Regions from separate parts of the Methylophaga sp. UBA3613 genome, predicted to be linked through region 1. Evidence: predicted binding sites of a transcription regulator. Region 1 holds the regulator's gene; the other holds the start of a gene.
The links. Region 1 encodes PhoB, which activates phosphate uptake and scavenging genes when phosphate is short. Its sites were predicted from a motif close to GNNTGTCATAAAACTGTCANAT; they were not measured.

Region 1 (16,761 bases):
GTTGAATTATCAGGATGCCGATCATCTGATGAATAACTTCAGTCTGCGACAGGCGCCGGTCAGTCCGATGCAATACAGGCAAACCTATGCCGATGTAATCTCCCACGGCTATCAATTGCATTATCAGCAAGATGACTGGATGTTTGGTTTTGATGCCGATAATGCTACGCATAATGCCACTATCTTTAACCCCAATAACCCGGCTTTTCTGGTCGAGAATTTCAATAATATAGAGCGCGATCGCTATAGCCTTTTTGCCGAGTGGGATGGTCAGTTGAATGATGCCTGGCTTATGCAGACCGGTGTGCGTTACAGCCTGGTCGATATGGATGCTGATGCTGTGACAGCGAATGGCCCAATGGGCGCCATGCTGGCCTTACAGCAACGCTTTAATGATGCGGATCGTGACCAGACTGAACATCTTGTGGATCTGGCATTTAACCTGACCCGTAAATTATCCAGTGATCTGGATTTACAAATGGGTGTGGCCCGCAAACAGCGTGCGCCTAGTTATCAAGAACGTTATTTGTGGGGACCGTTTCAATCCACATCGGGTCTGGCAGATGGCAACAATTATCTGGGTGATATTAATCTGGATCCAGAAACAGCTTATCAATTTGAACTGGGGCTGGACTGGCATCAGCCCGATTTTGCGTTGTCACCACGAATTTTTTACCACCATATCAATGATTATATTCAAGGTGTCGCTGCCACCGATCCGCTGGCGATTGCCGCCAGCACCATGATGGGTGATAGCACACCATTGCAGTTCAGCAACGTGGATGCTCAGCTTTATGGTGTGGATACCAGTTGGTTTGCCGCCTTGAATGATCACTTGCAGCTGGATGGAACAATAAGCTATGTTCGTGGTGAACGCCGTGATACCAGCGATAACCTCTATCGTATTGCACCATTAACGGCCCGCACACAGCTCAGCTACGTTGAACTTGATTGGCAGCTTGGGGTGGAACTGGTCAATGTCGCCGCCCAATCAAAAGTGTCAGCAGAAAATGAGGAAGCTAAAACCAGTGGTTACAGTTTAATTAATCTCACCGGCGAATACCGGTTTACCCAGCAACTTACTGTTTATGCTGGGGTGAATAATGTTTTTGATCGTCGATATGACGATCATTTGGGGGGCTATAACCGGGTAGTCAATCCGGATATTGCCATTGGTGATCGCATACCGGGAGTAGGCCGAAATGCTTACGTCACACTGTCGATGTCCTGGTAATCGGTTGTTTCTAAGGAGAATCACGATGCAAAACGTTAAAAAACACAGCTTTTTTATTCTGATGGCAGGTGTGTTAGCTTTCAGCTCGCTTAGCTTTGCCGAAGATAAACCGTATACCGTCACGGATGGACAGTTCTTGGATAGTGAAACCTATAATGGTTATAAGCTCTACCGCAACTGGTGCGCCCGCTGTCACGGCACAGTTGGACAAGGAATGGTAGGGCCAAATCTGGCGGATAGTTTAAACGTCATCACCAAGGAGGAATTCATTGCCACGGTAACCCATGGCAAGATGGGACAGATCGGCATGATGCCAGCTTGGGAAAGTAACCCAAAAGTGATGGAAGGCATGGATCAAATTTATGCCTACCTTAAAGCCCGTGCTGATGGTGCCATCGGCGAAGTCAAGCCCAAAAAAGCCAAATAGGCTCACTCCATCGGCTCTTGCTAAGGCTAGGGTCTGTTGAACTTTCAGACCCTAGACCTAGAGCCAGTCACAAGGATTAGTGCAGTTGGAAAGTAGCCTGGCGACGCTGGCCATCATCGGTAACAAACCGGAATTTCAGTGTCGCTGCAGAGCGCAATTGCTGAGCATTAAGCGCGACATCGCTTAACAGAAAATCAACGGTTTCAGCCCGGCGGTCTGCCATGATCGAAGTAAACACATCACGTTGTCTGACCTGTTGAAAACCCTTCGGCAAAGGCTGAGGGTCAACCTTTGTCAGTAAATCACTGGCGGATCCTGAAAAATCATAAAACACGGTTTGCTCTGCTTTAGCTGGTGACCCACAGCTGAGGTTTCCATGTTCAAGTGAGATGGGCGTTTGATCATCAATTTGCAGCAGAATCAGTTCATTATGGGCAAAACTGGCCGTGTGTCTGTCGCTGATGATTAACGTGCCCCAGTGCTTGCCATCCGGAGTTTGACTGATGGTAAAGTGATCTCCTGTCTCGCTCTGATAACGCATTTCTTCAGCATAAAGCGGTGACACCAACATCACAGCTGACACCATTATCGATAGAGATTTCCACATAACCCTGCCCTCACTTGTAAATAATTGACTGTTGCTGTGAGGCGAAATTCCATTTTAATCCCGAATTTTCAGACGGATATCAATTTCCTTGAGTTCCTGCCTTTCCTGCAATAGATCGGCTTCGGTCAATGGATGTTCTTCCAACCAGCCAGAAGGCAGGGTCAATATTAACGTATTACGATGCAGACTAAGGCCAACATGGGTATCGGTTTTTTCACTACGCCCACGATTGAATACTAGTGATAAACGTAACAGAATCGTTAATCGCAACGTAGCCTGCTGCATATCATCCGATAACTGCTTGATATGTTTACGTGGAAAACTCCGTCGCTGGCCTCGTACCATCGCTGCGAGTGCCTGCTGTTCTTCTCTGGAAAAACCCGGTAAATCTGAGTGCGCTACTAAATAAGACGAATGTTTATGATATTGATAATGCGAAATTTCCAGTCCAACTTCATGGAGTTTGGCCGCCCATTGCAAACGGTGTAACTGTTCTTCGGTATTAATTTGCCACTCAGCAGCCACTTGCTCATATAATTCGGTGGCCATTTTACTGACGCGCTCGGCATGGGCTTCATCTACATGGTAACGTCGTGCCAGGGAGTTTACGGTGCGATCACGTTCATCGTCATGTTGAATACGACCTTGCAGATCGTAAAGCAAACCTTCACGTAATGCTCCATCCGAGACGATCATGCGATCAATTTTTAACCGATCAAATGAGGCTTTCAAAACCGCGACACCACCGGCCAGCACATTGGCCCTTTCAGGACTCAAACCTTCCAGTTGAAACTTATCCTGATGACCTGCTTCCACCATGTGAGCAATGATTTTATCCAGCGCTTCATTCGTGATAACGCCGTTTTCACTCCAATTCTGCGCCGTGACAATACTGGCCACAGTGCGAATGGTTCCAGAAGCACCTACCGCCTCGACCCAGCCAAGGTTTTGATAAGGCCGTTGAATAGAACGTAATTTGATTGCTGCAGTGAGTAACGCCGCCTGCATACGTAATTGACTGACGTTGCCATCATTGAAAAACCGTTGACTGAAACTGACACAGCCCATTTCCAGACTTTCGCGGCGTAGCCCTTCCAGGCCCTCGCCAATGATAAATTCGGTACTGCCCCCACCAATATCCATGACCAGGCGACGGGTGTTATCAAACGCCAGTGAGCGGGAAACGCCCATGTAAATCAGTCGGGCTTCTTCTTCACCAGTGACGATCTCAATAGGATGCCCCAAGGCCTGACGGGCTTTGCGAAGAAATTCACGACTGTTTTCAGCGATGCGTAAGGTATTGGTTCCGACGACCCTCACCTTGCCTGCCGGTAAATGGCGAATACGCTCACCAAATCGCTCCAAACAGGCAATGGCACGTGTCTGGGCCTCCTCAGAGAGGACATTCTGCTTATTCAACCCGGCACGCAACTGCACCATTTCACGCAGTCGATCCATGATCTGGAAATGTCCATCCCTCAGGCGGGCAATAATCATATGAAAGCTGTTAGAACCAAGATCTACAGCGGCAAGTACATCATAATCTTCGGGTGTTTCCATAAACTCAGCTTGCTTATACGAAGGTGATGGCATTTTGCCTGACTAAGACCATCGATGCTATGAACTTTGCGTTTTATACTCAAAAAAAAGCCCGCTTCCATAATGGAAACGGGCCTAAGTCGCACCGAGAGAAATTATTCGCCGCCTTTAATTACTTTTTCCATTTTTTCGACGGATAAATGTCTGACATCCTTGCCTTCGACCAGATAGATAATATGTTCAGAAACATTACGTGAATGATCGCCAATCCGTTCCAGCGAACGCGCTGACCACATCATGTCGATCACTCTGCTGATAGTACGGGGATCTTCCATCATATATGTCATCAACTGACGCATAATGCTTTCGTATTCAGCATCAACCTGACGATCTTCATGTGCTACCTGCAAGGCAGCATCCACATCAAATCGCGCAAAGGCATCCAGAGTGTTATGCAACATACCTGACACATGCTGACCCAAGGCGTGCAGTTCACGGTAATTCTTTTTCGGCCGATCTTTTTCAGCCAGATTTAGTGCCATTCTGGCAATGCGTGCTGCTTCATCGCCAATGCGTTCCAGATCGGTAATGGTTTTCAGAATACCGGTCACCAGACGTAAGTCACTGGCGGTGGGCTGGCGCAGTGCAATAATCTGAATACATTCTTCATCAATGCTGACATCCAGTTTATTAACGTCTTCATCGCCACTGATTACCTGACGAGCCAGATCGGCATCCCCCGTAATCAAAGCTTCCATTGCCTCCGAAACCTGTTTTTCGACCATACCACCCATGGCTAAAACGCGGCTGCGGATATCTTGAAGCTCTTTTTCGAACTGTTGCGAAATATGTTGTGATTGATTTGTAGCCATAAAGGATCTCCTGAACCTGCAGCCTAGCCGTAACGGCCAGTAATATAGTCTTCCGTTTGTTTTTTGCCAGGATTGGTAAATAACTCATCCGTGGCACCAAATTCGATTAATTCACCCATATACATAAACGCTGTGTAATCCGAGACTCTCGCCGCCTGTTGCATGTTATGTGTGACGATGACGATGGTGTATTTTTCTTTCAGCTCGTAAATCAGTTCTTCGATTTTAAGCGTAGATAAAGGATCCAGAGCTGAGGCCGGTTCATCCAGCAATAATACTTCCGGTTCAATAGCAATGGCACGGGCAATCACCAGTCTTTGCTGTTGACCGCCGGACAGCCCCATTGCTGAGGATTGCAATCGATCCTTTACTTCATCCCACAATGCAGCGCCTTTCAGCGATTTTTCCACGACCTTATCCAGCGTCTGGCGATCGTTCACACCTTGTAAACGCAGGCCATAGGCAACATTTTCATAAATTGTTTTTGGAAATGGATTCGGCTTCTGGAATACCATGCCAACTTTACGACGCAAATCAGATACATTGACTGCCGGCGAGTTCAGTTCTTCGCCATCCAGCAGTAATTGTCCCTGAATATTGACGTTATCAATCAAATCATTCATTCGATTGAAACATCTAAGGAAAGTTGATTTACCGCACCCACTTGGACCAATAAAAGCCGTTACTCTATGACGCGGAATGGTCAGGTTGATATCTTTTAATGCCTGAGCGTCGCCATAAAACAGATTGAAATTTTTAATTTCAATACAGGCAGTTTCATCAGCCATATTCAGTTTCGGGCCACGATTCATTGATTCGATATCAATACCACGCGCCGCGTTTTTTTGTTGATTGACTGCTTCCATTAGTTATCACTCGCTTTAAAGTTTTCACGCAGACGATTACGGATACTAATCGCCGTTAAATTCAACACTACAATTATCAGCAACAACAGAAATGCTGTGGCATATACCAGTGGACGCGCTGCTTCAACATTCGGGCTCTGAAAACCCACGTCGTAAATATGGAAGCCCAGATGCATAAACTGACGATCCAAATGCAGATAAGGCGCAACAGAATCTACCGCTAACGCTGGCGCCAGTTTCACCACACCCACCATCATCAACGGAGCAACCTCACCCGCTGCTCGGGCGACCGCCAGGATTAACCCCGTCATCATAGCCGGAGCCGCCATTGGAATAACTGTACGCCATAAGGTTTCTGCTTTAGTGGCGCCCAAAGCAAGACTGCCTTCACGCATCGCTCGTGGAATACGTGACAGACCTTCTTCGGTTGCCACGATAACCACCGGCACGGTGAGAATAGCCAGGGTTAACGACGCCCACATCAAACCGGGTTGACCAAAGGTTGGGGAAGGTAATTTTGCCTGGAAGAATATCTCATCAATATTGCCACCAAGGAAATAGACAAAGAACCCCAGACCAAATACACCGTATACGATTGACGGAACACCGGCCAGGTTATTGACCGCGATACGAATCGTTCTGGTTATAACCCCCTGTTTTGCATACTCTTTCAGATAAATTGCGGCAATGACACCAAAGGGCGTGACGATCACAGACATAATCAATACCATCATCACGGTGCCAAAAATGGCCGGGAAAATCCCGCCTTCAGTATTGGCTTCGCGTGGCTCGCCGGAAATAAACTTCCACACTTCATGAAAATAGTGCTGCAGTTTTTCGAAACGATTCATGTCGTTCGGCTTCACAACATCGACGATTTTCGCCATCGGAATGACCACTTCATCGCCATTGGACATTTGCATGACCACCTGATCACGTATCAAAGCCTGGCTTAACTCGCTGAGACGGATTTGTAATTTTGCGTATTTTTCATTTTGTACCGCTCTTGCAGCTTCAATCTCAGCATAGGCAGCATTATCTTCAGGTACGTTATCCAGCTCCAGACGCCGCTCATCCAGACGCAAAGATTCAAGTGCCTGATTTATTTTGCCGATTTCGATCTTTTCAATATATTTGATTTCAGCAACCAGGTTATTGCTTCGGTCCAGCCTTTGCTGAAATTCTGGCCAGGCCTGTTCACCATCGGCTACCGTTTCGCCCTGTTGCTGCACGGACAGCAGATAACCATAGAAATGCCCCCATTCACGACGTTCAATAGACAGGATATCTTCCGGGTAGCTGACCTCCCCCATCCAGTCTTTGTTGATCCAGCGAAAATCCAGGCCGAACTGGTCGCGATTACCGATTTTCAGCAGGTAACGCTCAACACTAATCTGACCTTCTTTTAGCTGGTAATCAGAAGGCACTCTTTCGGCAGGGACCACTTCATGATCAACTCTTTCACCGATTAAAACCGTCGGCTCCAAACCAGGCTCGTTATATTCCACTGACATAATATCTGCTGGCCAGAAATGACTCAGGCCACGAACCGCTATCAATAAGACCAGACCAATAACCGCGATCAGACTGATGGAAACCGCACCGGCATTCAGCCAGACCCACGGACTACCACTTTGATACCAGGATTTAAATGTTGAATTAGACATGCTGATCTCTGTTTAAAGGCTGCTATATTTCTTACGCAGACGCTGGCGAACCAACTCTGCAAGGGTGTTAAACACAAAGGTCGCTGAGAACAGTACCAGCGCTGCAAGGAACAGCACACGATAATGGGTACTGTTGACTGCTGCTTCAGGCATTTCTACCGCGATATTGGCTGATAAGGCTCTGAATCCCTCAAAAATATTGAAGTCCATAATTGGCGTATTACCGGTCGCCATCAATACAATCATCGTTTCACCTACCGCACGCCCAAGACCGATCATAACGGCCGAGAAAATCGCCGGACTGGCGGTAAGTAACACCACTTTTGTTAAGGTTTGCCAAGGTGTTGCACCCAAAGCTAGTGATCCGATGGTCAATTGTTTGGGCACACTGAAAATGGCATCTTCGGTAATCGAAAAAATGGTCGGGATAACAGCAAAGCCCATTACCATACCAACGACTAACGAGTTACGCTGGTCATACCCGATACCGGTTGATTCCAGCCAACCTGGCATATCACCATCAAATAACAGTTTTTCCAATGGCAGACTTAATTTCATCGAAACAATACCGACCAAAATAACGACTGGAATTAAAATCGCCGCCTCCCAACCATCTGGAATTCGCTGGCGCAATGATTTAGGTAATTTGGTCCATAGCCAGGCTGTGAGCAACACCATAATGGGAGTGAGGATCAGAATACTAAAAACACCAGGCAGGTTGTTTTCCACCAGCGGGGCCAACCATAAACCTGCCAGAAACCCTAGAATAACGGTTGGTAAAGCTTCCATGATTTCAATGGTCGGTTTCACCAGATTACGCATTCGCGGTGACATGAAGTAGGCGGTAAAAATCGCTCCCATAATGGCCAGCGGTACTGCGACCATCATGGCGTAAAATGCCGCTTTAATGGTGCCGAAGGTTAATGGGGTAAGACTGAGTTTCGGTTCAAAGTCACTGCTGGAAGACGAAGACTGCCAAAGATACTCAGGTTCGCTACGACTTTCATACCAGACTTTTTCCCATAAAGAATGCCAGGAAACTTCAGGGTGTTCATTTTCAATTTCATGAAACTGCGTTTCACCATCCCTTGCAACCGTTATCAGACCATTTGCCCGGGGTGACAGGGCCATTTTGGCATTGGCGTCGGCCAGAATGTTCTCCACCAACAGATTTCTCTCTGCTGTGGTGTGATAAATACCGATATCACCGGTATCATCCAACGCAACAAAGCCTTTACGAGCTTGTTCAGCCAGGATGCTACGGATGGGTGCTGTCTGTTCAGAGAAGCTTCTGACCCGCTCAATGGTGTAATTATTGTCAGCATCACGCACAGGAAACCACTGGTCAATCTGGCCGTCACTGCGTCCTATTAATATTGAAATACCGCCCGTCAGAAATTCTGCTGCCGTAATTTCAACATCCTCAGGTACTGCGCTGACCCGCTGCAGCATTCTGACATCGTCTATATTCTGTACATCGTAATAGGCAATATCACCATCATTGTGAATGACATATAACTCACGCTGATCGATATCTAGCCGAATCATCGACACCGGAGCATTACTATCCAAAGGGATTTCGCGGTTTTCGCTGTCCAATGTAAAGTCGGTTTCATCAAGAAAGTTCACATCCTTGGTAATCCGCGACATAACCAGTCGATTATCAGCAGTGAGTGCCACCAAGGTGGTGAGATCATCATAACTTTGAACCGTCAGCATCTGCAGCGGCTGTCCCTGTGGATCGACTTCGACCAGTTCTTCACCAATGGGATACCGGATCTCTGGTGTAATCAGTCGCTGTGTTCCCTGCGGATAACTGATTTTGTAGGCTTCCTGAAAGACTATCGCCTGACCATTATCCAGCCCATAAGCAAACACACCGGTTGAGGCACTACCTGCTGAGAAACTGCTGATGGAACTTTCAGCTGGAATGGGTAAATCAAAAGTGGCTATTTCATTGCCATTATGCGCATTAAAAAAACGTAAATTAGCTTTTTCATCCAGCGATAACGCCACTTCATTATATTCATCCAGGGTCAGATGAACATTATTGATTGGCTCTTGTTCAAATTGTTGTTCGGTTCGCAGATCTGCGCTATTGAAGAGTGGTATGACCACATATAGCAGATAAAAGAAGATCAGCACGATGGCGACAATCACCATAATGCCACCACCTGTTACAACGACCCGGGCTAATTTATCTTTAAACTCGCGCCAATTTCGCCGACGACGGGCCGTTTTTGAATTTGCAGCAGCTATAACGCTGTTTTCAATAGTTTGCTCAGCCATAATCTGATTTGGTTTCCGTTTAAGAAATACGCACGCAACATGGTGATTGCTTAATTTTAATACTGCTAATCAATCTGCAGGCAAATTGATTAACGCTATTAGATAAAAAAACCCCGCACATCTTGCAATGTGCGGGGTAATTTTAATTTGCAATATTACTTCAGCATTTCCATATATTTTGCTGCAGTTTTAGCTGGCAATGGAACATAACCATCTTTAACAACAACTTCCTGACCCACTTTAGAAAGAATCATTTTCATGAATTCACGGTCAAGTGGTGACATTGGTTTGTTAGGTGCTTTGTTCACATAAACCCACAGGAAACGTGACATTGGATAAGAACCATCAGCAGCATTTTCACCACTTGCTTCAATGAAAGGTTGACCCGCTTCTTTCGCCAACGGAACCAGTTTTACGCCTGATGTTTTGTAACCAATACCGGAATAGCCCAGACCATTGGTTGATTTAGTCACACCTTGAACAACTGAAGCTGAACCTGGTTGCTCATTTACAGTGTTTTTGTAGTCACCTTTGCACAAAGCGTTATCTTTAAAGTAACCGTAAGTACCTGATACTGAGTTACGACCATATAACTGGATTGAACCCAGACCTTCAACACCTAATTGTGACCAGTCAGTGATATCTTCTGGATAACCACACTTACGTGTTGCTGAGAAAGCAGCATCAACTTGAGGGATAGTCATGCCTTCAATTGGGTTGTCTTTGTGCACATAAACAGCCAGAGCATCGATAGCAACAGGGATAGCTGTTGGTTTGTAACCGTATTTGTTTTCAAATTCTTTGATTTCGCTGTCTTTCATCTCACGGCTCATCGGCCCAACGTTTGATGTACCTTCAGTTAACGCAGGAGGCGCAGTTGAAGAACCAGCCGCTTGAATCTGGATGCTGACATTAGGATATTCACGTTTGAACTCTTCTGCCCACAAGGTCATCAAGTTAGCTAATGTGTCAGAACCGACGCTTGATAAGCTACCTGAAACACCGCTTGTTTTTTCATATTCTGGCAGGTTTGGATCGACGTCTGCAAAGCTGGCAGCGGAAAACGTCATTGCCAAAGCGGCGCCGTATAAAGCAAATTTTTTCTTGAACATGAGTCATTAACTCCTTGGGTTAAAAATAAGTTCCAACGCTTACCGCGTTGAGCACCCGAGCAGTATCGCGATTAACTGTGACAAGGATATGAAAGAAATATGACAATACTGTGACATGACCGAAAACAGTAGTCAGTAAGGCTAAATGTCTATTTTATCCATCACATTTTTGGCGGGAAAACAGCATTTAAAACTTGAACCTTCACCAATAGCACTCTGAATCAACAGTTCAGCTTTGTGTCGTTGCAACACATGCTTGACGATGGCCAGCCCAAGTCCTGTACCACCGGTTTCCCTGGCACGACCACTATCAACACGGTAAAAGCGTTCTGTTAAGCGGTCGAGATGATGCTGGGCAATACCTTCACCGGTATCTTTTACCTCAATAACAGCAAACTCACCCTCGATATCCCATCTGACATCGATCTGGGTTTCTGCTGGGGTATATTTGACTGCATTAAAGACCAGATTGGAGATTGCGCTGCGTAGTTCATCAGCATCTGCCATTAGCCATTTTTCACTCAAACAATGCAGGTTGATCTGATGTTGATGAAAATGTTCCAGTCGTTTGGCATCCTCCACCACGCTATGCAATAACTTGCAGATATCCGTAGGTCGGTGTTGCAACGGCTTTTCACCGGTTTCCAGTTGAGATAATGCCAGCAGATCCTTGATCATAAGATGCATTCGTTGGCTTTGTTGCTGCATTACCGGTAAAGCCTGTTGCCAGAGCTCCTGATCACTTTCCGTGGTCAAGGTTTCCAGATACCCCCGTAAAACCGTCAATGGTGTACGCAATTCATGCGATACATTGGCCACAAAATCACGCCGCATACGCTGCAGTTTCTGTGTCTGGGTGATATCTCTGGCGATCAGCAACCTGTCCTTGCTTGCATACCGAACGACTTTGAATTCAAGCTGAATGCGATCATTCATCGGTGAAACGGCTATAACCGATTCCTCGGCGTCACCATCAAGTTCCAGTAATTTTTGGAATGCCGGGTCGCGAACCAGATTATTGACTCTGACGCCATTGTCATGCGGCCAGTTGATTCCCAATAACGTCATGGCTGAGGTATTGGCCCAACTGACTTGACCAAACTCGCCCATTACCACCACCGCATCAGGTAAAGCCGCAGTGGCCGATTGGAAACGTTTTAAATAACCGGTGAGCTTTTTTTTACGACTGCTGTTTTGTGCGCGCATCTGTTCGATCTGCCGACACACGTCATTAATAACCCCTTCGGCTTGCGGAGAACTGTTTTTCTTAGGTTTATCCAGCCATGCCTGCAACTGGTTCCATTTACTCTGCATCCAGAAAATGTAAATAAGTGCAGCGACAAACAGAAAAGCCATCATATGACCAACGACCAGTCCCACAAAACCGGCCAGACTGAGCACGGTCAGTAAACGCCAATAATCCCATTGCATCAGACGATCCTGCTATTCAGCAGAAAAACGGTAACCGACACCGCGAACGGTTTGTACCAGGTTGTCATGACCGCTGGGTTCCAGCGCCTTACGCAGACGACGAATGTGCACATCCACTGTGCGCTCCTCTATATATACGGTATCGCCCCAGACAAAATCCAGCAGCTGGGAGCGGTTATAGGCTCGCTCTGGGTTTTTCATAAAAAAGTGTAGTAAACGGAATTCGGTCGGTCCCAATTCAATGCGTTCACCATTCACCGAGACCCGGTGGCTTTTGGTATCCATAACCAGTTCACCCATCTGCAATTTCTGGGCATCATCATCTTCCATCGGACGACAACGACGTAAAACCGCTTTAATTCGTGCAATTAATTCAGGTGGGGAAAATGGTTTATTAATATAGTCATCAGCACCGACGCTCAGACCTTTCACCATATCTTCACTTTCGCCTTTGGCGGTGAGCATAATCACGGGAATGGATGCTAAAAACTCATTGGCACGCAGACGGCGGATAAACTCGATGCCATCAATTCCAGGTAACATCCAGTCCAGCAAAATCATGTCTGGTTGTTGATTTTTCAACCAATCCAGCCCCGTTTCGCCATCCTTGACTGCTTCGCAGGTAAATCCCGTTTGACGCAGACTGAAATTAATCATGTCACGAATGGCGGCGTCATCTTCAACCAGTAATACTGATATGCTCATATCCGATTTTTTCCTGAACTATTTTTCTAAGAATAAAGCTTAACGGCTAAATATGACAATTTGATAACAACGCTGAAAGCTTTATACAGTCTGGTCTTTGCGCGGTAACATTTTTGAAATAAAACTGGCGGACAGAATCATTAAGGCAGAAATGACCAGACAGGCTGCTAACCCGGAAACCTGATAGACCCAGCCAGATAATAATGTACCAAACAATCTTCCAGCCGCATTAGCCATGTAATAAAAACCGACATCCAGGGAAACCCCAGCCGCATCAGCATATGACACGATAAGATAGGAATGGATTGCAGAATTGATCGCAAAGATAGCGCCATAAATTAATAAGCCGACAGTTAAAGCAGGTATGACAGCCCATTCAAAATATACCGAGGCGGCAATCAATAACGGCAACACAAAGAGGGGTAAGGACCATAGCCAGACATGATAGCCATCAGGAGCATTTTGTCTGGAAAAGCCAGTCAGCTTAGGGGCAAGTGCCTGCACAATACCGTAAGCAATTACCCAAGCCGCCAGCAGACCACCGACATAAATAGGTGACCACTGTAATTGGGCATGCAAAAACACTGGTAAGGCCACCACAAACCAGATATCTCGAGAACCAAACAAAAAGAACCTTGCCAACGACAAATGATTCACCGGTGCACTTTTTGACCAGATATCACTGAATTTTGGTTTATTTTTGGCTTTACCCAGATCGCGTTGCAACATGACGATGCTGAAAATCAACACTACCAGAAGCACAATCGCCATGGCCAGTATCGCGCCACGAAAACCGATCCAGGAAAGCAGGGCCGCACCGACAAAGAAACCAACACCTTTCAGGGCATTTTTGGAGCCGGTAAGGATGGATATCCATTTAAATAAGGTTGATTGGGCGTTATCAGCCACCAGCATTTTGATGCTGGATTTGGCACTCATTTTATTCAAATCTTTGGCAATACCGGAGAGTGCCTGCGCGACCATGACATACGCCACAGTGAGCCACTGCGGATCCACCAGCAGCATTGCCAATGCAATAACCTGTAATAACAAGCCCAGATGCATTGTGACGTTTAACCCTACTCTGGCGGCCAGCCAGCCACCGACCAGGTTTGTCACTATGCCGAAAAATTCATACAGAACAAACAGCATTGCCACTTCAAGCGGGCTGTAGCCCAGTTGATGGAAAAACAATACCACCAGCATGCGTAACGCACCGTCGGAAACGGTAAACGCCCAGTAGCTGAAGGTCACCACCAGATATTGCTGAATCGCAATGGGCAATGCTTTAAGTTTATTCAGCATGTTCAAATCGTCCTGACAAATAAGCTGAAAATAATATGTCAGTTTAATGAAGATTTGATTACAGCATGATGCCTCTAATCATAAAGAAGATGCAGGCTGATAAAGTTGCCGCTGCTGGAACGGTGACCACCCACGCTGTGACGATCTTTTTCACCATATCGCGTTTAACGAACAGGTTTTTCTTTTCTTTTTTGAGGACTTTTTTGGCTTTTTTCAGCGCGGACTCTTCCTCATCAATCAATCGATAAAGCTCGGTAATACGTTGATATTCATCCACGGTTTTGGAGGGTTTTTTCTCCAGTTTTTTCAATTCGCCGCGCAGTGCATTAAGCATCTTTTTATCATCTTTGATTTCGGCTTTTTCGCGATCAATCTGGCGTTCGATTTTATTTGATTCATCCAGCCATTCACGCAGGAACCCAACCCCAAATACCCCACCAATGGCAATATGCGTTGTACTGACCGGCAATCCGAGCTGACTGGCAATGATGACGGTCAAAGCAGCAGCCATAGCGATTGAATAGGCTCGCATCTGATCCAGCTCGGTAATTTCACCACCTACGGTACGAATCAGCCTTGGACCATACAGACCCAAGCCAATGGCAATACCTAAAGCACCCACGGCCATAATCCAAAGCGGAATACCGGCTTTATCGGTGATACCACCTGACATAATGGCGTCATTTATTGCGGCCAGAGGACCGATGGCATTTGCCACGTCATTCGCACCATGAGCAAAACTTAATAAGGCCGCAGCAAAGATTAACGGAATAGTGAATTGTGCATTGACACTGGCACGATCATTTTTCATGTATTGCAGATTACTGGCCAGAGACTTTTTAACGATCCAGAACACCAGCACCCCAATCAGAAAACCAATCAATGCAGCAGCCAAAAAACTGGGGTTGGCTTGCGGAGCTATATCGACAATTGGCAGTCCATTCAGCGTAGTTATGAATTGCCCCCATACCTGCTTAAGCCCTTTGATCACCAGATAAGTGGAAAAAGCCCAGGCCATCACCGAAACATAAATCGGTACCCAACGATAGGAAGCCTGAATTTTGTCGTCGCGAAAAATGATGGTTTTTTTGATAGCCAATAAAAAAGAGGCCGCAATAATGCCTCCCATCAATGGCGAAATAATCCAGGAACTGACAATAGCCCCCATAGTGCCCCAGTCAACAATACCAAAGCCAGCGGCAGCCATACCACCGCCCATTACCCCCCCCACTATTGAGTGAGTAGTTGATACAGGCGCTCCGGCGACGGTTGCCAGATTAAGCCATAAAGCCGCTGCTAATAATGCAGCCATCATGGCCCAGACAAAGGTTTCGGTATCGGTACCAAATTGCTTGATATCAATAATGCCGCCTTTAATAGTCGACACCACTTCGCCACCAGCGATAAAGGCACCGGCTGCCTCAAAAATCATTGCGATCATAATCGCGCCGCCCATAGTCAGCGCCTTGGAGCCGACCGCCGGGCCAACATTATTGGCTACATCGTTGGCACCAATATTCATCGCCATATAACCACCGAACACGGCGGCAATGGCTAGAAACAGGTTATTGGGAACACCACCCGAGGTAGCAAAACTGTATGCAAGAATGCCAGCGAGGAAAAATAGAGCGAAGCCTATTCGGGCTAATTCGGCATGGCTTTTTTTGTAGGCCTGTTTTTCAAGTTTATGAATGGTTTTGATTTCCACAAGACACCTGTGTTTCGCCAAAAAAGAAGGCAATTATTACAGTTTAAAGACAACATGACATCCTGTTGCACTCACCCGTGTAACGTTCGACTGTTAGAATGGTCTGTAACTGCAATGAATCAGTGGCGATAATGTAATGAAACAATTTTTAATCCTGCTCATGCTGCTCAGCAGTTTTTCCGCACAGGCGCGCCCGAGCCTGTTGGAGAAATTTGGTTTCGACAGTGCAGACTCTCCTCCTGAAGTTGATGAAGCCTTTGACTTTGAAGCGATAGTGACTGATCCCGAAACGATATTGGCAGGCTGGCAGATAATGGAAGGAAATTATCTGTATCAGAATAAAATCCGCTTCGAAATAATCGGGGATGACTCTGTACAGTTGGGCGAATTTACTTTGCCCGGCGGGCATATGAAAAATGATGCATATTTTGGTTTATCCGAGGTGTATACCAGCGATGTGCAAATCAAGCTGCCGCTGATACGTACTCAGTCCGAACCGACCCGCATCACATTAACAGCCCATTATCAGGGCTGCTCTGAAACGTTTGGTATCTGTTACCCCCCTACCCGCAAAACCTTCGATCTGGAGTTACCGGCAACAACCACAGTCAGCAAGACTGCAACCACTGAGACACAAACCTCGGCCCCGACCTCACTGCTATCTTCCACACCCCTAAGTCAGCAGGATGAAATTTCACAGCGTCTGCAAAATGACAATCTGTTGCAAATTCTGTTTGGTTTTCTGGGGCTCGGCTTATTACTGGCCTTTACCCCCTGCGTTTTCCCAATGATTCCGATTTTGTCCGGCATTATTGTCGGCCAGGGTGAGCATATTACGACCCGCCGGGCGTTTATTCTGTCACTGATTTATGTACTGGCCATGTCCGTTACCTATACAGTGGCAGGGGTTTTAACCGGCTTACTCGGCGGCAATCTCCAGGCTATGCTGCAAAATCCGTGGGTGATATCAGGCTTTGTTGGCATTTTGCTGTTACTGGC
Region 2 (16,761 bases), on a different contig from region 1:
GATAAGCCGGGTGGTTATTTGACCAACGACGTGATGCCCCCATCCGTGTGGATGGATAATATGCCCAATTGGGAGTTCGGTGTGCTGGTGCAGATTCGTGACTACTCACGATCGCTACGTAACGATATTAGTCGCTCACAATCGCAATCTGCAGAAGATAAAGACCTGATCATTGCCGAACCGCAATTTAATTTCAATTCGGATTCATGGCTGTTTCCTCCCACAGAAAGTGAGTATCGAGACGGTATCAAGGCATTGGAAAGCTATCTGGCCCGTCTGGCGGATCCGCAGCGGGACGAAGCACAGTTTTATGCACGTGCCGATAATCTGGCCGCGTGGCTGGGTATGGCTGAAAAACGCCTGGGTAGTCTCTCACAACGGCTCAGCGCCAGTGTAGGACAAGTTCAGATTAATACCGCATTGGCAGGTGATCCTGAGGCCCATCAATCAACCTTGACTTCACCTGAACGAGTCACCAAAACACCATGGTTGGAAATAGATGATGTATTTTATGAAGCCCGCGGTTCAATCTGGGCAATGATTCATCTGCTTAAAGCGGCAGAACATGATTTTGCCGATGTTTTGCAAAAGAAAAACGCGCTAATCAGTCTGCGCCAAATCATTCGTGAACTCGAAGCCACTCAGGCTACTGTCTGGAGCCCGATCATTCTTAATGGTAGTGGTTTTGGCCTGTTTGCCAATCATTCATTGGTTATGGCGTCGTATGTTTCCAGAGCCAATGCCGCAATGATTGATCTACGGCGCTTACTTGAACAAGGTTAACCAGTAACTGTGGGGGGGCTCTTGCAAACAGGTTCCCCCCCATGGCACGGTATTCTGAAAACTCAATAGAGGTGTGTTTGCAGACAGAGGTAAAAAAAGCGCTTTGACAGGCAAAAGCCGCTTTACTCAATGCCTTTATTCACTATAGTCTTATTTAACTGCAGTTCTGCCATGGGCCTGCCCTTACCCCGGATAGAATTCATTAAACGATGATGATCGCTCTGCCAAAAGGGTTAATGTGGCCAGACGTAATGATTCAAAATCAGGAAGCTGGCAAAGAGGCTCATCAAAATCGACAACCTGACAATATGTCCACAATCCATAGACTAATAAATAAAAAAACTTCTCACCCACACAGCCTTTAGCCACTCCTTGATACCATTTGGAAAAACACGTTTACTCCCATCGATATATATGATGGAATATATTGATTTTTTTCTGTCGAGATATTTCATGATGAAACGGTTATTTATTCTGTTATTTCTCAGCTTACTGCTGAGCACTACGGTTCATGCCGAACAATTGCTCAAACTCTCTACAACAACGAGCACCGATAACACTGGCTTGTTAGCTTTATTAAATAAAGCTTTTACCGAATCTACTGATATTAATGTTGCGGTAATTGCGGTAGGCACCGGCCAGGCATTGAAGCTTGGTGCTAATGGCGATGTCGATGTGGCATTAGTGCACGCCCCAAAAGCTGAGCTTGAATATGTCGAGGAGGGTTATTTCATTGATCGTCGCTACGTCATGTATAACGACTTTGTATTAGTTGGTCCAGTGAATGATCCTGCGGGGATTACTTCCGCTAAAACCATCACTGAAGCCATGCAAAAAATTGCTCAATCAGGTAGTCGCTTTGTTTCCAGAGGAGATGATTCGGGTACCCATAAAAAAGAACTCCAACTCTGGAAAACTGCCGATATCAATCCCTCTGGCGACTGGTATGTGCAAGCCGGTCAAGGTATGGGGGCGGTACTGAAAATCGCCGATGAAATGTCGGGTTATGCCTTAACAGATCGGGGTACACAGATAGCCTATCAGGAAAAAATGCAGTTAAAACTGCTGTTTGAAGGCGATGCAAAGTTATCCAATCCATACCACATTATGGCGGTTAATCCCGAAAAACACCCTAATGTTCAAACAGACATGGCAAAGCAGTACATTGATTTTGTGACCGGTGAATCTGGTAAGCAGATTATCGATAGCTTCATGATGAATAATCAGCAATTGTTTTTCACCGCACTACCCGAAACCGAATAATCCTTACCAGATAAACAAAAAAGCCGCTGTTAGCTCAAGTTAACAGCGGCTTTTCTATACAGTTTTTAACTGAATATCTGAATTAGAATGCCCACTGACTGCGAACCTGGAATACATCAGGTTCCTGGCCATCAAACGTTCCGCCATCGACATCCAGGACATGCACATAATTGGCTGAGAAACGTAACATCGGCACTGGATACCAGTTCAGCCCCAAGGTCATTGAATCTGCTTCACCACCTTCAATCGCACCATCATTCAAATCCAGCGAGCTATAACGCATCGCGACTTCCCATGCACCAATACCACCGTCACCAACTCTGCGATCGGGTTTTATTCCTCCAAACACGCCGTTTTTATATGGACGCGATTCACCGGTAAGGAAATAGCTGCTTTGAAGATACCAGCCATCAAAGTCAGCATCGCTGATATTGTCACGTTCCACGGATGTACGGATATATTCTGCCTGAGCGGTAAACGGTCCCATGACAGTGGCAAATTCCAGACCGGTTTTCAGCATCGTGTCGGCATTGGTTAATGTAGAAGTATCCACAATGCGCACACCAGAGACACCCGATTCGGGAGCTTGACTGAAACGTACCTCATTACTAGGTTGCAAATCGCGATAATTCAAACCCAGACCAATATGTACGACTTTACCAGGTTCATTGACCGGAGACAGGGTTCCACGCGAACTCCAGCCCCAGCCTTCATCCTCAGCACCACCAGTATTTCCGACAGTATCGCCAAATAAACCGGCCGCCAAAGTCCAATACTGACTGTTACGAGCTCCCATCAATCCCATATGTCGTCCAGCATTAAACGCAGTGGGTAATGCCCGCTCCATAAACATGGTGTTGTTGGCGCTGATCATATAATCAAGACTGAATGGATCTTTGAAATGACCCGCCATAATTTGGTAGTTTTCAAAACCATCATATGAAATAAAGGCATCGGTAATACTGTCGTTATCAAACTCGTATTCCAGCTTATAACCCCAATCGCGATACAGCTCACCGGAGATATACAAACGGGCACGACGAATATCAGTTCCATCTCCCATATCAGGTGAACCACCGTAAGCGGCGGCATCAACCTGTAGCCGTCCACCAACTTTTGTAGAAAACTGACCATCTCGGGTTTTTAGTGATAAACCGCCATTAGTAGATATTTCAATATCTGAGGGTTTGGTTGCTTCAGCCAGCTTTTCATTTATCTCTGCTTTTTCCTGCTCTTTAGTGGCTTTGTTTTCAGCAAGCTCACCCATCAGCCGGCCGTACTGTTCATCAGTAACCATGCCATTTTCATGCAGCATATTAATCAATGTTTCCAGTTCCGATGCCTGAACCGAAAAGCTGAGAGACAGGCCGATGGCAGCTGTCAGCAGGTGTTTTTTGAATAGCATAAGTTTGTTCCTTTTTTATGGTCGAAAATTTTCTGTAATATTATCGACATATTTGGAACCAGCATTAATATTTCTTATCCAAGAAAATAGTAATCTTTTGCTATTGTGATGAAGTTCTAATTTATCAAAAACCCTGCACAAAAATTAGCGATTAACCCCGTCTTTAAACATTTTTTCCAACTCTTAGTTAGCTGTTTTGTTAATGGTGAAACGCTGGGCATTACAGATTTTATTAATTTAATCTCCAGATAATTATGTAACTTCGAAAATCACTTATCGTAATTGTAATATTTCAGCTAAAACGCCCATTGGCTGCGTACCAGAAAAATACGCGGTTCTTGTCCTGCATTTGGTCCACCATCAACATTCAGAACATTAATGTAATTGGCAGAAAATCGTAGCATTGGCACCGGATACCAGTTCAGCCCAAAAGTGAGACTGTCTATTTCGCCACCAATAATATCTTCATCGGTTAAATCCAGTGTGCTGTATCTCGCAACCAGTTCCCAAGCTCCGAAACCGCCCTCGCCCACAAGATGATTTGGATACGGACTACCGAAATCACCATTTTCATAATTCAACGAATCATCGGTCAGGAAAAAACCGCTTTGAATATGCCCCCCAGAAAATCCAACATCCTGCCACACTGTTCGACGTACATCGGTCACCATGTACTCAGCTTGAGCAGACCAGCGATTTCGTACTGCTGCCCATTCCACTCCGCTTCGGGTATAGGTTCGAGCTCCAGGAATAATGCCGGTATCAACAATATCAAAACCGGCCACCCGGGCTTCGGGCTGCTCATCAAATCTCAATGTCGCCTGATCATTTAAATGCCGGTAAAAAGATGCCAATCCAAAATGTAAAACCTTATTGTTATGATTGATGGGTGAAATCGTGAGGCGTGCACCCCCCCCCCAACCCTCATCATTTCGTTCGCGCTGTTCATTGGCATCATCACCAAAAACCCCAGCGGCGGCACTCCAATGCTGACGCTTAGTATCGGCCATCAAACCGATATAACGATCCCCACCAAATGCTCCAAGTAGGCTGCGTTCAATCAACTGAGAATTGGCCGAACTGCTGCGATATTGCAGGCCTAAAGGAATTTCCATAAGCCCCATTCTTAAACGAGCTTGAGGAAAACCAGTGTAACCAATATACGAATCTTTTAATTCACCGCCATCCGTGAAATCGTAATCTACCTTGTATATCCAATCACTGAATATCCGGCCAGACCAGGCGAGGCGAGCACGACGAATATTGGTTCCATCGGCAATTTGAGGCGCACCATCATAATCGGCGGCATCGATCATTAAACGCCCCCGCAGGCGGGTTTCAAATTGACCATCAGTCGTTCTAACGCGAAGCCCACCTTTAGTGGTGACTTCCACTTCAGGCGGCTGAGTGGCTAACTCAAGTTTTTCGGTTATTTCCTGTTTTTCTTTTGCCGTTTTCTGTTGGTTCTGCTCCAGCTCAGCCAACAAACGACCATACTGTTCTTCGCTGACCATGCCATTCTCATGCAGCATATCAATCAATAAACGCAATTCAGATGCGTGGCTCGCCATGGGTAATACGAGAAATAAAACAAACAGCAGTTTTGAAACAAAATTGGACATTGAATAACTCAGCGTTAGGTTGCGGGCTTCGAGAAAATCATTACCCGAGCACATAGGAAAAAATCCTATTTCTCAGTTTAGGCAACGGTTGCTGAATTCAAACTTAATTTTGTGAATAAAGAACTGGATTGAAGAATTTTTTCTTTATATAGAACGTTGCCAGTGACCTGATTTTCCACCAGCTTTTTCCTGCAGACAGACGTCGGAGATCACCATGCCGCGATCGACCGCTTTACACATATCGTAGATAGTCAGCAACGCAACCTGTACCGCGGTAAGAGCTTCCATTTCCACACCGGTTTGGCCCGATGTAGCGACTTCAGCCTGACAATTCACAGCATTATTGGCTGCATCAATTTCAAATTCGACTGTGACTTTGCTTAATGCCAGCGGATGACATAGCGGAATTAAATCCGAGGTACGTTTGGCCGCCATAATGCCGGCGATGCGGGCAATGCCCAACACATCCCCTTTTTTATGATTGCCCTGCTCAATCAGTTTCAGCGTTTCCGGCAACATGATAATCCTTCCGCTGGCGACGGCCTTGCGCTGCGTCACTGCCTTATCACCGACATCGACCATGTGTGCTTCGCCGGCCTGATTAAAATGCGTTAATTCTGCCATTTTGGGTGTTATCCTTATGTTTTGATCCAGGAAACAATCAACCAGATGTCTATTCAAGTCAAATTTTTTGCCAGCCTGCGAGAAAGTCTGGGACAGAGTGAGACCACAGTAGAACAGGCTTCCACTGTGACCGAGGTTTGGGATTTGGCGACGCAATCAGCCACGCCACCAAACAACCTACTGGTCGCCGTCAATCTTGACTATGCCAATATGCAAAGTCAGGTGAATGATGGTGATGAAGTCGCTTTCTTTCCCCCCGTCACCGGAGGTTAATCATGGCCACGCATATTCTCGATGAAGACTTTCAGCCTTATCAATGGCTCAGTGAGTTTTCCCAGCAGATGCCTGCAGGCAGAGATGGTGCAGCTGCCAGCTTTATCGGAACCATGCGTGATTATAACGATGATGCCACCGTCAGAACCATGACGCTGGAACATTATCCCGCCATGACTCAGCGTTATCTCGAACAATTAGAAAAACAGGCTAAAACCGACTGGCCATTAAATGATTGCCTGATCGTGCATCGCGTCGGCGAAGTATTTCCCGGTGAAGCAATTGTATTAATCGGTTGCTGGTCGGCCCATCGCCGTGCGGCTTTGGATGCATGCAACTGGCTAATCGAAGAGCTGAAATATAAAGCGCCGTTTTGGAAAAAAGAACAGAACCAGAGTGGCGAACGCTGGGTAGAGTCCAATACTGATGGTTTATAGGTACTGACAATGATTACCGGAATGTATGCCGCTTTGGCCGCTCTGATGATTGTCGCACTAGCACGAAAAGTCATTAGTCTGCGGCGGCAACATAAAGTAGCTTTAGGCGATGGTGGCCATCAGGATTTACTTGCTGCAATTCGTGCTCATGCCAATGCTGTGGAATATCTACCGATTGGTTTGCTGTTGTTATTACTATTAGAACTCAGCCAGGGCCCCGCCTGGCTAATTCATTTACTGGGCAGCCTGTTTATTATTGGTCGACTGATTCATGCCAATGGCGTCAGCAAAGCCATCATTACTCGCCGGATTATTGGTATGCAATTCACCATCTGGCTGCTGATAATTATGGCAGTGTTGAATCTGTTGGCTTTTGTCGGTATTCAATTACCGGGCTGAGTCGTCGTCATCCAATCCCAACTCTGACCAAATCGCATCAACCCGAGCGACAATCGCCGGATCTTTCTCAATCGGTCTACCCCACTCGCGGTTAGTTTCGCCAGGCAATTTATTGGTAGCATCCATGCCCATTTTTGAGCCAAGACCTGATACCGGTGAAGCAAAATCCAGATAATCAATCGGCGTATTTTCAATTAAAACCGTATCGCGCGCCGGATCCATTCGCGTGGTAATGGCCCAGATCACATCCTGCCAATCACGTACGTTCACATCATCATCGACAACGATCACGAATTTTGTATACATAAACTGCCTTAAAAACGACCAAACCCCCATCATCACTCGCTTGGCATGACCGGCATATTGTTTTTTCATGCTGACCACGGCCATCCGATACGAGCAGCCCTCAGGTGGCAGGTAAAAATCGACAATTTCCGGAAACTGCTTCTGCAGAATCGGCACAAATACTTCGTTTAACGCCACGCCCAGAATCGCCGGTTCATCGGGTGGGCGACCGGTATACGTGCTGTGATAAATCGGATTTTTACGCTGAGTAATTCGCTCAATGGTAAATACCGGAAAGCTGTCGATTTCATTGTAATAACCGGTGTGATCACCGTATGGTCCTTCCGGTGCCATATCATCGGGATAGATAAAACCTTCCAGCACAATCTCGGCTTGAGCAGGCACCTGCAGATCACTGCCGATACATTTCACTAATTCGGTTTTACTACCGCGTAGCAATCCAGCAAACGCATATTCGGACAGTGTGTCCGGCACCGGTGTTACAGCACCTAAAATAGTGGCTGGATCACAGCCCAACACCACAGCGATCGGAAATGGTTCACCCGGATGCGTTTGCTGCCACTCCTTAAAATCCAGTGCCCCACCACGATGCGATAACCAACGCATAATCACCCGATTTTTACCGATGACTTGTTGGCGATAAATGCCTAAATTCTGTCGGGTTTTATGTGGACCTTTAGTGACGACCAAGCCCCAGGTAATTAACGGTGCAGCATCTTCCGGCCAGCAGAGTTGAATCGGATATTCACTCAGATCAATGGCATGTCCTTCAATCACCTGCTCCTGACAAGGGGCTTTTTTCACCACCTTCGGGCCCATATTCAACACCTGACGAAAGATCGGCAACTTATCCCAAGCGTCTTTCATACCTTTCGGCGGCTCAGGCTCTTTCAGAAATGCCAACAACTTGCCAACTTCCCGAAGCGCTTCAACCGAATCCTCACCCATCCCCAAGGCAACGCGTTTCGGCGTACCAAACAAATTGGCCAACACAGGAATCTTGCTGCCCTTCGGGTTCTCAAACAGAATCGCCGGACCACCGGCACGCAACACCCGATCACAAATCTCCGTCATCTCCAGATGGGGATCTACTTCGGTGGTAATGCGTTTTAGTTCGCCCTGTTTTTCCAGGTTGGTGATGAAGTCTCTTAGGTCGGTGTATTTCATGAGATATGATTTGTGAAAAGTAATGTTGTAGCTTACCAGCTTAGGACATGATTTGGCTTAGCAGCTATCTCTATTGAATTATTTTGGATTAATTCGCCATTGAGAGACTGAAACTTATCGACTATTCCAGTAATAATTTTCTAAAGTTTTCATCGTACATTTTATCCCCTCCTCTCCATGAGAATGGTGAGCACAATGAGCACCTTAGTACTGTGAGCACCAAACCTTGAGCATAAGCAATTGTTATCAATGTAATTTTACGAAAACTTGATTTTTAATTATGGACTAAAGCCCACTGTTCATTTTTTGCGTGGTCAAAAAACGAACCAAAAAAGGCCAGCCCATACTCGCCCTGCGGGTTCCCTGCGCTTCTCGATCTGGTCGGGCATGACGGAAATTGATTCGTGGCATCCCTGCCACTCACCCTTCGGGCATCTTCGGCGTCCAAATTTGTTCCAGACAAATTTGTCCCTTCGGTCAAACAGCCGTCATGCTGATCCGACCAGCTCTGCGATGCTCGGCTTCGTATAAGGGCATTTAGGGAAGGTCCCAAAACGTGAGGCTAGTGGATCCCCCTTTTGTGTTGCCGATAAAAATGGTTATCTCAGGATTAGAAATCGGAATGTCTGAGCACAGCGAGTTTTTTCGATTTCCCTGGGATAACCATTTTTATCGGGGAGCCGCAGGCCAACACATGGGGTGCCTTTTTCTTTGGTTCGTTTCTTTTGGGCAAACAAAAGAAATGAACGCCCCGCGGCAGCGTTCCAAGTCATTAACTCAATGAAGTTTTTGAATTTACGAAACACACATTTCGCTTTTTATAGAACTATTTTGTTTCGACTTCCTGTCGAGTAAGGGGAATGCGTGCCCATTCCCCTAACAACCCCAGGGCACCCCTTGTATTGGCCTGCGGCTTCACTGTGTTGATCGCTTGGTCTGGCGTACGGCCAAAACTCGCTGCGCTCACAAATTTGTCTGGAACAAATTTGGACACCGGAGGTGCCCGAAGGGTGAGTGGCATGGATGCCACGAATCAAAAACTGGCGTCCGCCATCCAGACCAAGCTGCGCTACTCGTCAACACAAAAGGGGATAGTTGGTGCTCATCTCAACAATTAGGTTCCTGCTTTAAAATTGAGATTGTTTGGTTTCGCCAGCTCAACCCAACCGACCCTTGAAATACAATCCATATTTATCATCTTGCGTTTTATCGCATCCACCCCAATATAGGTTTAATATGCTTAAATAAAGCTGTTAACTCAGTCAGTTGGAGGTTGTTATGGCTGGAGGATGGTCTAAAGATGGTGCGGTGCAGGATCAGATTGATGCCAGTGTTGAAGATGGTATTCAACAGGCTCGTTCTCGTTTACCAAAGGGTGAAAGTCTGACGCATTGCGAAGAGTGTGAGAAGGAAATTCCCCAAGCAAGACGTGAGGCGGTTCCCGGTGTTCGACTGTGTGTGAAATGTCAGGAAATTATTGATAAGGAAAACAAGGCGTTCAATCTGTTTAATCGGCGAGGCAGTAAGGATAGTCAGCTACGCTAAATCTCGTATTTTATAAGCGGTCAAAAGAGCACTTAAGTGCTCTTTTGCTTTTCAGTATTCAACTATGTAAAGCTGTACTGTGGATTCACTCCAGCAATTCACAACAATTTGATACCGGCCACTTTAAAGTCATTCATAGAAAGTCTGATGTTTATCTGGCTACCAATTTGAGAAATATAAAATGAAAAAATTATTACTGGCGTTACCTTTTATTTTCGCTGCACAGCAAGCTCTGGCAATTGATGATCAGGATAAAGAAAACTATAAAACAAACTACACCAAGCAATTGAAACCGTTAGTTGTACAAAAGTTGAGTGCTGATAGACCTGAAATGTCAGCCCGTGCAATCGATGATGAGGCAAATGCCTATGTGACTAAAATGGCCAGTTGCCAACTGGATGCGTTGCTCCAGTTCTCTGAGGAATATAGTGAAAAAGCCATTATGCCGGTAGCTCAGGGAGCAGATATCGCACAGACCACGCATGATTTGAATCAACAGATGTTGCAGGATATCGAAGCAGGCAACCTATCTAAAGATAAGGCGGCGATGATGATTCAAATTGCACAAGAATCCGCGCAAATTTGTATGAATTCATAAAATCAGAATACTTACTTATAAAAAAGGGCCTTTCGGCCCTTTTTTGTTTACGCGGCAATACCGGTATGTCTTAATAACGCATCAATCTGCGGTTCACGGCCACGGAATTCGATGAACAGTTCCATTGGCTCACGGGAACCACCCTGCTCCAGAATCGCTTCCAGAAATTCCAGACCAGTCTGCCGATCAAAGATCCCTTTCTCTTCAAACTTGGAGAACGCATCGGCTGACAGCACTTCTGCCCATTTATAGCTGTAATAACCGGCGGCATAACCGCCAGCAAAGATATGAGCGAAGCTGTGCGCAAAACGGTTGAATTTGGGCGGTTTCACCACGGTGACTTCATTACGCACCTGTTCCAGAATCTTATCGACTTGATTCGGTTCATTCGGGTTAAATTCCAGATGTAACCGGAAATCAAATAACGAGAATTCCAGCTGACGTAACATCATCATTGCCGATTGGAAGTTACGTGCGGCAAGCATTTTGTCGAACAAATCATCAGGCAATTTTTCACCCGTTTGGTAATGGCCGGAAATCAAATCCAAAGCTTCACGCTCCCAGCACCAGTTTTCCATAAACTGACTTGGCAGCTCGACTGCATCCCAGGCCACACCATTAATACCAGACACACCGGCATATTCAATTTTGGTCAACATATGATGCAGACCATGACCAAATTCATGGAATAAAGTGGTCACTTCATCATGGGTGAACAGAGCCGGTTTATCGCCGACGGGTTCAGAAAAGTTGCAGGTCAGAAACGCCACTGGAATTTCGATTCCTTCGGCAGTACGACGGCGTGCTTTACATTCATCCATCCATGCGCCACCACGTTTATGCTGACGGGCATATAAATCCAGATAGAACTGAGCACGTACGCTGCCATCCTCGGCGACAATTTCGAAAAAGCGCACGTCTTTGTGCCAGACGTCAACATCCTTGCGTTCCCGAATATCCAGTCCGTATAAACGATTGACCACGGCAAACAGCCCATTCACTACTTTGTCTTCCGGAAAGTACGGCTTTAATTCTTCCTGTGAAATTGAATAACGCTGCTGACGTAGTTTTTCAGCAAAATAGGTGACATCCCAGGCTTCGAGTTGATCCTGGTCGGCAGTGGATTTGGCAAAGGCGCGTAATTCTGCATATTCCTGCTCGGCAATCGGTTTTGAGCGCTTGGCCAGATCCTGCAGAAAGTCCAGAACCTGTTGCGGTGATTGCGCCATTTTGGTGGCCAAAGAACGTTCGGCATGATTGGCAAACCCCAGCAGATTTGCCAGTTGATGACGCAGATTCAGAATATCCAGCATCACTTCAGTGTTATCCCATTTGCCCGCATTCGGACCTTGGTCTGAGGCTTTAGTGGCAAACGCGGTATACATTTCTTCACGCAATTCACGATTATCAGCGTAGGACATCACCGGCATATACGATGGGAAATCCAGGGTAAACAACCAACCTTCCTCGCCTTCTCGCTTGGCCATTTGCTCGGCCATTTCAATAGTGGATGGTGGTAAACCCGATAATAATGACTCGTCGGTAATCAACTTACGCCAGGCGTGAGTGGCATCCAGCAAATTTTCTTCAAACTTGGCGGTGCGTTCAGTCATTTGCTGTGACAGCTTTTTGAATTCATCACGTTGTTGCTGATCCAGCTCAACGCCCGACAGACGAAAATCACGGACCGCATTATCAATGACTTTTTTCTGTGCCGTATCCAATTTCTGATACTCAGCGCCTTCGGCAATGGCTTTATAGGCCTGATACAGCATTTCATTCTGGCCCAACTCAGTCGAAAACTCGCTGAGTTTAGGCAAACAAGCGTTATAGGCCTGACGCAGCTCTTCCGAGTTGACCACCGAATTCATATGACTTACTGGCGACCAGACACTGTCAATCAGGGCATCCATATCTTCCATTGGCTGTACCAATGTGTCCCATGTTGGCTCTGAAAGTGTGCTCAAAATAGTGTCAATTTTATTGCGTGCTGTGCTCAACGCATGATCAATTGCGGGCTCAACATGTTCGGCTTTTATTGCGGAAAATGGCGGTAAACGGTGATTTTCCAATAATGGGTTGCTCATAATAGTGTCCTGATTAGGTTCGGTATCGCCAGCAGTGTAGCGCGTGAAGTTATTGTCATGGTAACGCAACAAAACGGTCATCACACTGCAATATCTAATAGATAAGGTTTGCTCAGAATTTTAAGTGAATGAGTGCCTTATGCAAACACAACTAAGTCACAAGCAAAAGCTGAAAGTTCGCACCGTGTTCATTTCGGATATCCATCTTGGCTTCCGAGGCTGCAGTGCCGAGCTCCTCCTTAACTTTTTACATAATGTGGAATGCGAATATCTTTATCTGGTCGGCGATATTATCGACGTCTGGGAAATGAAAAAACGCATGTACTGGCCTCAAGAACATAATAACGTAGTCCGAACCCTGCTCGGTAAAGCCAAGCACAATACCAAGGTCATCTTTGTTCCCGGTAATCACGATGAGATTCTGCGGGATTATGATGGTGCGGTGTTCGGTAATGTGCAGATCCATAACGAAATCATTCATACCACAGCCGATAAACGTAAGTTGTTAATCATTCACGGCGATCAATTCGATAGCGTAGTGAAAATTTCGCCGATGCTGGCCAAAATCGGCAGCCGTTTGTATGAATTTTTACTTAGAGCTAATCGCTGGGTGAATTATTTCCGCCGTAAGATGGGCTTCTCTTACTGGTCACTGGCAGCGTTTTTGAAACACAAAGTGAAAAATGCGGTCCAGTACATCAGTAATTTTGAAGAAGCTGTGGCGCATGAAGCTTCTAAACAAGGGGTGGATGGTGTGGTCTGCGGCCATATTCACCGTGCGGAAATAACGCGCATACATGATATCGATTACTATAATTGTGGCGACTGGGTAGAGAGCTGCACAGCATTGGTTGAACATCCAGATGGTCAGATGGAAATCATCCCTTGGGCTGAAGTATTTAATCAGCACGTTTTGATTGCCAAAGCCGCTTGATGAAACTGGCGATTATTACCGATGCCTGGGAGCCTCAGGTCAACGGGGTTGTGCGCACTCTGGGGAAAACCCGTGACCATCTGCAGGAAATGGGCTATGACGTTACCATGCTCACGCCGCTGAATTTTAAAACGATTCCCTGTCCCAGCTATCCCTCAATTCGTCTGGCATTAATGCCATACCGAAAACTGGCAAATATGCTCGACAATCTGCAAGCCGATGCAGTGCATATTGCCACTGAGGGTCCATTAGGCATGGCCGCCAGACGTTGGTGTCTGCGTCATAATATCCATTTCACCACGTCATTTCATACTCAGTTTCCAGAATATCTGCGTTTGCGTTTACCGATTCCGCTTAGTTGGAGCTATGCATGGTTAAGGCGTTTTCATCGCCCGGCGGTGAGAACACTGGTACCTACCATTTCACAACAGCGACGCTTGCAAGAATATGGATTTCAAGATGTTTATGTATGGGGACGAGGTGTCGATACCGATATATTCACGAAAGATAATGCCAAAAATTATGACTTACCCCGCCCGGTTTTTATCAATATGGGCCGGGTTGCAGTCGAAAAAAACATTGAAGCATTTTTGGATTTGGATTTACCAGGCAGTAAAGTAGTGATTGGCGATGGTCCTGATCTGGAGATGTTGAAAAAACGCTATCCTGATGTGATCTTTACCGGTGCCAAATTTGCTGAAGAACTCGCTGCCTATCTGGCCGGAGGAGATGTTTTTGTTTTTCCGAGTCAAACCGATACCTTCGGCTTGGTAATTCTGGAAGCGATGGCTTGCGGTCTGCCTGTAGCCGCTTATCCGGTCACCGGGCCTAAAGATATTATTATTCAGGGCAAAACCGGCGAGCTGGATTGGGATTTGCATAAGGCGGCGTTAAATGCGCTGAATCTGCAAAAAACCGATTGTATTGCTTATGCACATGAAAATAGCTGGCACAAATGCAGCGAAGTATTTTCCGGTTATATGTATAACAACCATCCAGAATCACAGGTTAAAACTGCGCAAATGCTGGGCCAGAAAAGCGGATGAAACATTCTTTTGATGTTGCAAAGTGACAACACCATCATACTTTCTTGGTATTGGTACAACAGATCACTTGATTAGCCTGGAACTGCCGTGAGATTATTCTCGTTAAATTTGTTTCAGGGAATGCCACAATGTTCGATCTAAAAGTTTTTTCCAGGCTCAGCCTGCTCGGTTTATTGGTTCTGTTCACAGGTTGTGCCACCGTACAATCACCTGATGAACGTGATCCATATGAAAGCTATAACCGTGCAATGTATCAATTTAACGATACTGTAGATCGGGCAGTGTTAAAGCCTGTTGCCAAGGGTTACGATGTTGTTGTTCCTGATGCGATCAGCTGGGGCGTCAGCAATTTCTTCAGTAATCTGAATGATATTACAGTCGCCATCAACAGCCTGTTGCAAGGTAAATTCAGCCAGGCAGCTGATGATACAGGTCGTTTTCTGTTAAACAGCACCGTTGGTGTGGCAGGTATCTTTGATGTTGCCGGTCATGCTGGCAACAAGAAACGTAACGAAGATTTCGGCCAGACACTGGGAGCCTGGGGTGCTGAACCCGGCGCATACATCGTATTACCGTTTTTTGGTCCCCGCACTGTGCGTGACTCATTTGGTTTAGTGGGCGATATGTTTACTGACCCGGTGATGTATGTTGAGGGTCCGGGCGCACGTAATGCCTTTGCAGGTACACGTTTAGTGGATACCCGTGCCAATTTGCTTAAGTCAGAACGGGTTTTGGATGAAGCTACTGATGACGAATATGCATACGTAAGAAATGCCTATCTGCAGCGTCGTCAATATTTGGTTTACGATGGTAACCCGCCAGATGATGATGATTTTGATTTGTTCGATGACCAGTAATACATCGCGACATAACAATTCTCCACCGTTATAATAAAAAGAGCCGGATTTAGTCCGGCTCTTTTTATTTTTAAGGTTCCATCATCGGTTATTAAATGACTTCTTTTCTATTTATAAGCGCCATTATCAGTGGGTTGGTCCTATTGATCTGGGGAGCGGATAAATTTATTGATGGTGCGGCAGGCATTGCATCGAACTTGGGGGTTGCTCCCTTAATTGTCGGCTTAACTATCGTTGGTTTTGGTACCTCTGCTCCAGAAATGATAGTTTCAGCATTCGCCGCATTTGATGGTGCTCCTGCCCTGGGTATTGGCAATGCCATTGGCTCCAATATCACCAATATTGGACTGGTTTTGGGCGTCACGATTCTGGTCACTCCTCTGGCGATTCACTCCATTACCCTGAGAAGAGAATTTCCGGTATTAGTCTTTATCATGTTCCTCTCCCTGTTGTTATTGCTCTGGGATATGCAACTGGATCGGATTGATGGCCTGGTTCTGTTTACAGGCTTTATATTGACGCTAGGAGGCATGGCATGGCTGGCTGTTAAAAGTGCTCAGGACGATCCGCTGAAAATTGAATTTACTCAGGAATATCAGCAGCCAAAACGCTCACTGAAAAAATCCATCGTACTGTTTTTGACAGGATTAATTGCCTTACTGGGGGGAGCCAAACTCTTAGTCTGGGGAGCAACTGGTGTCGCGCAATTGTTGGGCATAAGTGATTTAGTGATTGGCTTAACCGTCGTTGCCATTGGCACCAGTCTGCCAGAGTTAGCCGCCTGTATTTCATCTGCTCTGAAAAATGAACATGACATTGCCGTTGGCAATATTCTTGGTTCAAATATCTTTAATCTGCTTGCTGTTCTTGCCATGCCGGGTCTGATTCACCCAACGAAAGTAGATTCGCTACTGCTAACCCGCGATTTTAGCTTTATGATTGGCCTGACAATCGTGCTTTATCTGTTTGCAAGATTTTGTTTAAAAGGCCGATTGGGACGCCCGGTTGGTTTATTATTACTACTGGTTTATGCAGGCTATATAAGTTTGCTGGCGTATCAAGGTGTGCATAACGGTATATGAAAATAGATTCGGATAAATTAAAACAATTGGCGCTGGCAGTCATCGATACCGAGCTGGAGTCTGTAATGTTGCTCCGCGATAGAGTGGATGATGATTTTGTTCGAGCGTGTGAGTATCTGCTGCAATGTCAGGGTCGTATTGTGGTGATTGGCATGGGTAAATCAGGCCATATCGGCAGTAAAATCGCTGCTACGTTGGCCAGCACCGGCAGTCCGGCATTTTTTGTTCATCCGGGAGAAGCCAGTCATGGTGATTTAGGTATGATCACCGACAAAGATGTGGTTCTGGCATTATCCAACTCCGGTGAAACTGCCGAGATTCTGACCATATTGC

Region 2: the regulator PhoB is predicted to act here: its motif matches at 12,582-12,603, upstream of B3S93_RS00690 (UDP-2,3-diacylglucosamine diphosphatase).

The regions. Positions count from the first base shown of each region.
Region 1 covers NZ_DFLS01000007.1:6,168-22,928, forward strand. The annotation lists gene B3S93_RS08690 (TonB-dependent receptor) at 1-1,234, shown strand, start outside; gene B3S93_RS08695 (c-type cytochrome) at 1,260-1,661, shown strand; gene B3S93_RS08700 (hypothetical protein) at 1,738-2,268, opposite strand; gene ppx (exopolyphosphatase) at 2,323-3,828, opposite strand; gene phoU (phosphate signaling complex protein PhoU) at 3,963-4,679, opposite strand; gene pstB (phosphate ABC transporter ATP-binding protein PstB) at 4,703-5,545, opposite strand; gene pstA (phosphate ABC transporter permease PstA) at 5,545-7,212, opposite strand; gene B3S93_RS08725 (ABC transporter permease subunit) at 7,225-9,501, opposite strand; gene B3S93_RS08730 (PstS family phosphate ABC transporter substrate-binding protein) at 9,657-10,613, opposite strand; gene phoR (phosphate regulon sensor histidine kinase PhoR) at 10,755-12,044, opposite strand; gene phoB (phosphate regulon transcriptional regulator PhoB) at 12,057-12,749, opposite strand; gene arsJ (organoarsenical effux MFS transporter ArsJ) at 12,831-14,054, opposite strand; gene B3S93_RS08750 (inorganic phosphate transporter) at 14,113-15,762, opposite strand; gene dsbD (protein-disulfide reductase DsbD) at 15,899-16,761, shown strand, end outside.
Region 2 covers NZ_DFLS01000002.1:40,219-56,979, forward strand. The annotation lists gene B3S93_RS00630 (DUF2333 family protein) at 1-783, shown strand, start outside; gene B3S93_RS00635 (substrate-binding domain-containing protein) at 1,237-2,046, shown strand; gene B3S93_RS00640 (OprO/OprP family phosphate-selective porin) at 2,129-3,451, opposite strand; gene B3S93_RS00645 (porin) at 3,748-5,073, opposite strand; gene moaC (cyclic pyranopterin monophosphate synthase MoaC) at 5,218-5,697, opposite strand; gene moaD (molybdopterin converting factor subunit 1) at 5,743-5,970, shown strand; gene B3S93_RS00660 (molybdenum cofactor biosynthesis protein MoaE) at 5,973-6,407, shown strand; gene B3S93_RS00665 (MAPEG family protein) at 6,417-6,806, shown strand; gene ubiD (4-hydroxy-3-polyprenylbenzoate decarboxylase) at 6,795-8,279, opposite strand; gene B3S93_RS00675 (DksA/TraR family C4-type zinc finger protein) at 9,558-9,824, shown strand; gene B3S93_RS00680 (hypothetical protein) at 10,006-10,422, shown strand; gene prlC (oligopeptidase A) at 10,470-12,509, opposite strand; gene B3S93_RS00690 (UDP-2,3-diacylglucosamine diphosphatase) at 12,649-13,443, shown strand; gene B3S93_RS00695 (glycosyltransferase family 4 protein) at 13,443-14,489, shown strand; gene B3S93_RS00700 (MlaA family lipoprotein) at 14,618-15,346, shown strand; gene B3S93_RS00705 (calcium/sodium antiporter) at 15,442-16,428, shown strand; gene B3S93_RS00710 (KpsF/GutQ family sugar-phosphate isomerase) at 16,425-16,761, shown strand, end outside.